Linked DNA regions of Nitrobacter winogradskyi Nb-255. The protein of the gene in region 1 binds, or shares a complex with, the protein of each later gene. Links are inferred from orthologs where the notes say so. Each region holds a gene or a part of one and is shown on either strand. Other genes may lie near its edges. The genes, in order: coxB and NWI_RS03995.

Region 1 (3,315 bases):
TCCCGGCATCAAGCATATGAACCGGCGAGCTGTGTTTTCCTGGCGTACGCCGCCTCGACAGATCAAAGGAACGCGCGTCAGCGCACGACAGGCAGGCTTTGCAAGAACAAAACTGTTTCTGAGAAGTTGAGCAGGTCTGTTCAACGGATGTTGGGACATCACATGCGGCAAGGCGCTGATCCCTATTGTGGTCCTGCACCGCTGCCCGAAGATTTGGCGTCGAGTTGGAACTTCGACCCGCTACTCATTGCTGTGTTTGCAGGAGTCGCTGCTGCCTGCATGATGATGTCGCGCGAGCGCCGGATCGCGGCGCTGAAATCGCCGGCCGCGTTGGCTGGCTGGGCGGTGCTCCTGGCGGCGTTCGTTTCACCACTCTGCGCGCTTGCCTCCGCGCTTTTTTCCGCGCGGGTCTTTCATCACGTGCTTCTGGTCGCCCTGGCCGCCCCGTTGTTCGCCCTGGCCTTTCCGCCACGAGCCACCTTGCGGCGGGTGCCTGTCTCCGGGCTGGTTCTCATCCACGCGATCTGCATGTGGGTGTGGCACACGCCCGGGCCTTACGCGTTCGCGCTCGATTCCACCGCGGCGTACTGGATGATGGAGGCAAGTCTCTTTCTGTCGGCCTTTCTGCTCTGGCAGGCTGTGCTTGACAGGCGAAATCATGCCGGTGCCGCGCTGGCCGCGCTTCTGGCCACCGTCATCCAGATGGGGATGCTCGGCGCGCTGCTGACCTTCGCGGCCCGGCCCCTGTTCGATCATCACATGACGACCACCCTGCCCTACGGATTGACGCCTCTCGACGACCAGCAGCTCGCCGGCCTCCTGATGTGGATTCCGGCTTCGATGTCCTATCTCGCCGCCGCGGCGCTGCTGGCTGCGCGCATGCTGGAAACGCACCCGCATCCCACTCAAAGCACGCGCCCGACATGACGATCATCTGGTTGAAGTTCATCCATGTCGGCGCGATCAGCCTCTGGTGCGCGGGCTTGATCGGCCTCCCGGCGCTTTACGGACAGCGCGTGCGCCTGAGGGATAAAGCGGCGCTGTTCACTCTGCAGGGTTCGGTGCGGTTCAGCTATCTGGCGCTCATCTCTCCTGCCGCCTTCATCGCCGTGGGAAGCGGTATCGCGCTGGTCTTCGTCGCGGAAACCTTCATGCCATGGTTCTCGCTGAAGCTCGCCGTCGTCGGCATGCTGGTCGGACTCCATCTGTTGACGGGGCTCATCATCGTCCGCCTCTTCGATGACGGTGAAGACTATCCCGTCTGGCGCTTCGTCGCGGTCGCCGGCGCATCGCTTCTCGCGACGCTGGCAATCCTCCTTCTGGTGCTGGCAAAGCCATCGTTTCCGCTGGACGCTCTGCCTGACGCCATCTCGCGGCCGGGCGCGCTGAGGGAGCTTTTCGCTCCCCTCCTCCGGTGGACTGGCCTGGAGGCGGGCCTGTGACGGTCGCCGCCCGCCTGCGTCGAAGGCCGCTTGCGGGTCTCGCCAGTTTGACGATCCTGTCCGGTTGCACGGGGCCGCTTTCAGCGCTCGACCCTGCCGGACCGGCAGCCGCTTCCACCGCAACGCTATGGTGGATCATGTTCTCGGGGGCCGCCGTCCTGTCGCTTCTGATGGCGGCCCTGATCGCGCTGGCGTTCCTCAAACCGGGCATCGCCTCGATGTGGTCGTCGAGAAGCTGGATCATCTATGGCGGCCTCGTCATGCCTGGCGCGGTGCTGTCGGCCCTGCTGATCGCGGCGCTCGTGCTGGGCGAGCGCATGATCGTGCACCCACTGGAGCAACCTCCACTGAAGGTCGCGGCGCAGGCGCGCCAATGGACCTGGAGCTTCGCCTACCCGGACAGCCGGCGAGCCACGCTATCCGTGAACGTTCTGCATATCCCCGCGGGCGAGCCGGTCGACGTGATCGTCACCACGAAGGACGTAATCCACTCGTTCTGGGTGCCCCGGCTCGGCGGCAAGATAGACGCCATCCCCGGCCACCGGAACGTTGTCCGGCTCCAGGCGGATCGCCCGGGCGTTTATGGCGGTGTCTGCGCCGAGTTCTGCGGCGCAGGCCATTCCGCCATGCGGTTCACGGTTCTGGCCCATGAGCCCGAGGAGTTCGCCACGATCATGGCGGGCGCGATTGAAGAGGCCAGGCGATGAGCGGGCGGGTGGCGACGCCGCTGCGGCTCCACAGGCAGCTCAACGAAATCTGGGCCAGCGGACGCGGTGTGAAACGGCTCGCGGCGGTCAACCACAGCGTCATCGGCACGCGCTTCATGATCACCGCCTTCATCTTCTTCGGCATCGGCGGCCTGCTGGCGATGCTGATCCGCGCCCAACTCGCCACCTCCCGCTCCGCCTTCATCGGACCCGATCTCTACAATCAGCTCTTCACGATGCACGGCACCATCATGATGTTTCTGTTCGCGATCCCGATGTTCGAGGGCATGGCGATCTACCTGCTGCCGAAGCTTCTCGGCACACGCGATCTCGCCTTTCCGCGGCTGGGGGCGTTCGGCTACTGGTGCTACCTGTTCGGCGGCGCGATCCTGATCGCGGCGATGCTCGCGGGCGCGGCGCCCGACTCCGGCTGGTTCATGTATACGCCACTTTCGTCCAGCGCCTTCACCCCCGGCATCAATGCCGACGTCTGGCTGCTCGGCATCACTTTCGTCGAAATCTCCGCCGTGACCGCCGCCGTCGAACTGGTGGTGTCCATCCTGAAGATCCGCGCGCCGGGCATGTCGCTCAGCCGCATGCCCATCTTCGGCTGGTATGTGCTGGTGACCGCCGGAATGATGGTCCTCGGATTCCCGCCGCTGATCCTCGGCTCCGTCCTGCTGGAACTGGAGCGCGCATTCGATCTTCCTTTCTTCGACACCGCGCGCGGCGGCGACGCGCTGCTGTGGCAGCATCTGTTCTGGCTGTTCGGCCACCCGGAGGTCTACATCATCTTTCTTCCGGCGGCCGGCGCGATCTCGACCATCCTGCCGGTCTTCGCGCGACGCAAGCTGATAGGATACCGGGCTGTGGTCGTCGCCCTCGTCGCGCTGGCCTTCCTGTCCTTCGGGTTGTGGGTCCATCACATGTTCGCCGTGGGCATCCCGCATATGGCGCTCGCCTTCTTTTCAGCGGCCAGCGCCGCCGTCACCGTTCCGACGGCGGTGCAGATTTTCGCATGGATCGCGACGCTCGCGCATGGACGGCCGCGTTTCGATATTCCGATGCTGTGGATCTTCGGATTCCTGTTCGTCTTCATTCTCGGCGGTCTGACCGGCGTCATGCTCGCCATGGTGCCGTTCAACTGGCAGGCCCACGACACCCAA
Region 2 (3,225 bases), 1.7 Mb from region 1 along the record:
AGGCTTAGCCGGTGCAGGCGCGAGACCGCGCCTGGAGCGGGATGAGTGTGTAGCGGTTTTCCGCCCGCATCCCGCTCCAAAATACTAGAATCGATTACGCTCATGGTTTTGGATCGATTCGATCCAAAACCATCGTGATCCAGGGCGGGCCCGCGCCATGCGAGTTCGCCTCCCAGCAACGCGATCCAGATGAGGCCGAGGCTGACGTGAGCCCCGTGGGCGCCGATCAGCGTGAAGAAAGCGGAAAGAAAGCCGCTTTGCCACGGGCCGGCATGGGCGGCGGCCATGCCATAAAGCTCCAAAATTTCCGTGACGACAAAGCCAAGCCCGAGCACGAAGGTCAGCCCCAGCCAGATGATCGCGCGCCAACGTTGCCTGGCTGCCGCCGCGATGCTGGCGAAGCCGAGGGTTGCGCTGCTGGCCAGCAGCAACATGGTTTCGGGGAAGATGCGGGGCAGCCGGAGCAGAGGGCGTTCGGTCGATACGTCCGCGGCATCTCGCGTCATCGCGATGAAAATGGCGAACAGCAGCGCGAAGATGATCGCATCGCTTACCAGGCAGAGCCGGAAACCGTAGGCTTTCTCCTCGATTGCGCGCCGGGCTGTTTCAGCATCGGCTTCATCGCCATGATCGGCGGTGATGAGGGCATCTGTCACGTCGGCGCCTCGCGGCCAAGCGCTGGCGAGATGAGGCGGCGGCTTTCGATCGCTTCGACGTCGCTTGCGGGGAGGCGCTGGCCGGCATGATCATGAAACGTCTGCGAGAGCACCGCGGCGAACATGCCTAACCCGCCGACAGCCGCCAGCCACCAGATGTGCCAGATCATTGCAAAGGCGAATACGAAGGACATCGCACCCAGCATGACGCCGGCGCTGCTCTTGCCGGGCATGATGATGTCATGGAAGCGTGCGGGTCCTTGATCCGCTGTTCCCGCCTGCTTCATGGTCCACCACGGATCGATGCCCTGCACCGGCGGCACGGCGGCGAAGTTATAGGCCGCCGGCGGGGAGGCCGTCGCCCATTCGAGTGTCCGGCCATTCCATGGATCGTTGCTTGAGGCCGCAAGCGCTTTGCGGTCGCGGATGCTGACGGCGATCTGGATGGCCAGAAAAGCGACGCCGCATACGATGAGGAGGACGCCGGCCTGCGCGGCGATGAGATAGGGCTGCCACTCGGCGACATCACTGCGATTGAGGCGCTGCGGCATGCCCATGAGGCCGAGGATGTACAGCGGCATGAAGGCCAGACCGAAGCCGACGAGCCAGCACCAGAAGGCACGTCGACCCCATTTTTCCTCCAGTCGAAAACCGAATGCCTTCGGAAACCAATACTGATAGCCCGCGAAATAGCCGAACAGCGCGCCGGGGATCAGCAAATTGTGGAAATGCGCCACCCGGAAAGTTGTGTCGTGGATGCCGGCCGGCACCACCGCGAACAAGAAGCCCGTAATGCCGCCTATGAGGAACGTGACGATATACCCGAGCGTGAACAGCATCGGGACCGAGAATCGCACCTCGCCACGATAGATCGTGAGCGACCAGCAAACGATTGTCACGATGGTCGGCACGGCGATGAGCGGAGCTGCACGGCCAAAGAAGGCGCTCACGTCGGCAGCCGAGCCGATGGTCAGAAAATGGTGCAGCCAGACGACCAGTGACAGCACGGTGATCGCGATCATGGAGTAGACGAGAGCCGCATAGCCGAACAACCGCCGTCCCGAGAATGTCGCCACGACTTCCGAATAGATGCCGCAAGCCGGCAAGATCAGGATGTAGACGTGCGGATGCCCCCAGATCCAGAACAGGCTGACATAGTTCGCGACGCCGTTACTGCCCGCAAAAAACTGCATGCCGAGATGACGGTCGAGACCAAGCAGCGTCGCGGCAACGATCAAGGCAGGATAGGCAGTGATGATCAGGATGCTGGTGCAAAGCGCCGTCCAGGTAAACAGCGGCATCGCCATCAACTTCATGCCGGGCGCGCGCCGCTTGACGATCGTGACGAGAAAACTGATTCCCGCCAGTATGGCGCCGATGCTGCTGAGCAGGACCGCCCAGATCCAGTAATCGACGCCGACGTCCGGGCTGAACTGAATTCCCGATTGAGGCGGGTAGGCGGTCCAGTAGGCGGCCGAGAAGCGGCCGACGACAAGCGATATCATCACCAGTGCCGCGCCCGACACGGTCAGCCACAGGCCCGCCGCGTTCATGAACGGAAATGCGACCTGGCGCGCACCGATCTGCTGCGGAATGATGATGCTGAACAGACCGAGCACGAACGGCATCGCCACGAAGAACATCATGATGGTGGCATGAGACGTGAAGATCTGATCGAAATGGTCCGGTGGCAGATAGCCGTGCGGTTCGAATGCAAAGGCCTGCTGGGTGCGTATCATCAGAGCGTCGACGACGCCGCGCACCAACATGATCAGCGCCAGGATCACGTACATGATGCCGATCTTCTTGTGGTCGAGGCTCAAGAGCCATTCGGACCACAAATAGCGCCATCGACCGAGCCATGTGATGAGCACGGCCACGCCCAGCCCGCCGCATACGACGGTCAGCGCTCCTGCCATGGCGATGCCGCTGTAAAAAGGCAGGGCGTCGATCGTCAGCTTACCGAGCATATCAATTGGTCTTCGAACGGGGAGGGCCGCAGCGCGATCGGCGACAAATCAGACGGCGCATACGCCAGTCGTGCAAGAGTACCGGGTAGGGTTGCGGGGTCAATTGAAATCGCGGGCAGCGCCGCCGCAATCGCTCGGACCCGGGCCTGACATCGCTCGAAATCTGCCCGTTTCACCCCGGAGGGATGATCTTGATGATGTTGTAATGAGTCTTGCCCGAGACGATGCTATCCTTTTCGATCAAGTGCAGTTCGGGCCTGGTTTGAAGCACGGCACGCTGATGTTCGGGACGCAGAACCGCGATGGCCGGGACGTTCAGTTCAGCCAGTTCATCCAACGCGATCGTGCTTATCGGTCCCCGCACGTAAACCAGCATGTTGAAATCGGTCGAATCTCCGCCTGCGACGTAGAGCGGCTTCGAATCTCCCTTGAGGATGGCATCGATGGCCTGGCCGGCCAGGCGGCTTTCCTGGAACAGGTGCGGAACGACGGGCATCACTATCCAGCCTCGGACGAGCAGGCCGCCAAAGATCATGCAAGTCACGACCAGGGCGGGCGCGATGACACGGGGGTGGCTGTGACGCCAGTTCTCAAACAGC

The links.
Region 2: the proteins of coxB (region 1) and NWI_RS03995 are in contact, whole or in part, in a solved structure (PDB 7CUB), measured with the Escherichia coli proteins. The link is inferred for Nitrobacter winogradskyi Nb-255 from one-to-one orthologs.

What each region holds. Positions count from the first base shown.
Region 1 is NC_007406.1:2,529,111-2,532,425, forward strand. The notes cover bases 295-3,293. They hold coxB (cytochrome c oxidase subunit II), read left to right. Parts: upstream 295-1,438; coding sequence 1,439-2,149; downstream 2,150-3,293. Other genes in these bases: NWI_RS12040 (cytochrome c oxidase assembly protein), read left to right, coding at 295-927; NWI_RS12045 (CopD family protein), read left to right, coding at 924-1,442; ctaD (cytochrome c oxidase subunit I), read left to right, coding at 2,146-3,293. Outside these bases: more of NWI_RS12040, read left to right, coding at 280-294; more of ctaD, read left to right, coding at 3,294-3,315. UniProt on the Escherichia coli protein: Cytochrome bo(3) ubiquinol terminal oxidase is the component of the aerobic respiratory chain of E.coli that predominates when cells are grown at high aeration.
Region 2 is NC_007406.1:853,178-856,402, forward strand. Bases 140-3,048 are described here. They hold NWI_RS03995 (cbb3-type cytochrome c oxidase subunit I), read right to left. Parts: upstream 2,627-3,048; coding sequence 653-2,626; downstream 140-652. Other genes in these bases: NWI_RS03990 (cytochrome c oxidase subunit 3), read right to left, coding at 140-656; NWI_RS04000 (ArnT family glycosyltransferase), read right to left, coding at 2,799-3,048. Outside these bases: more of NWI_RS03990, read right to left, coding at 1-139; more of NWI_RS04000, read right to left, coding at 3,049-3,225. UniProt on the Escherichia coli protein: Cytochrome bo(3) ubiquinol oxidase is the terminal enzyme in the aerobic respiratory chain of E.coli that predominates when cells are grown at high aeration.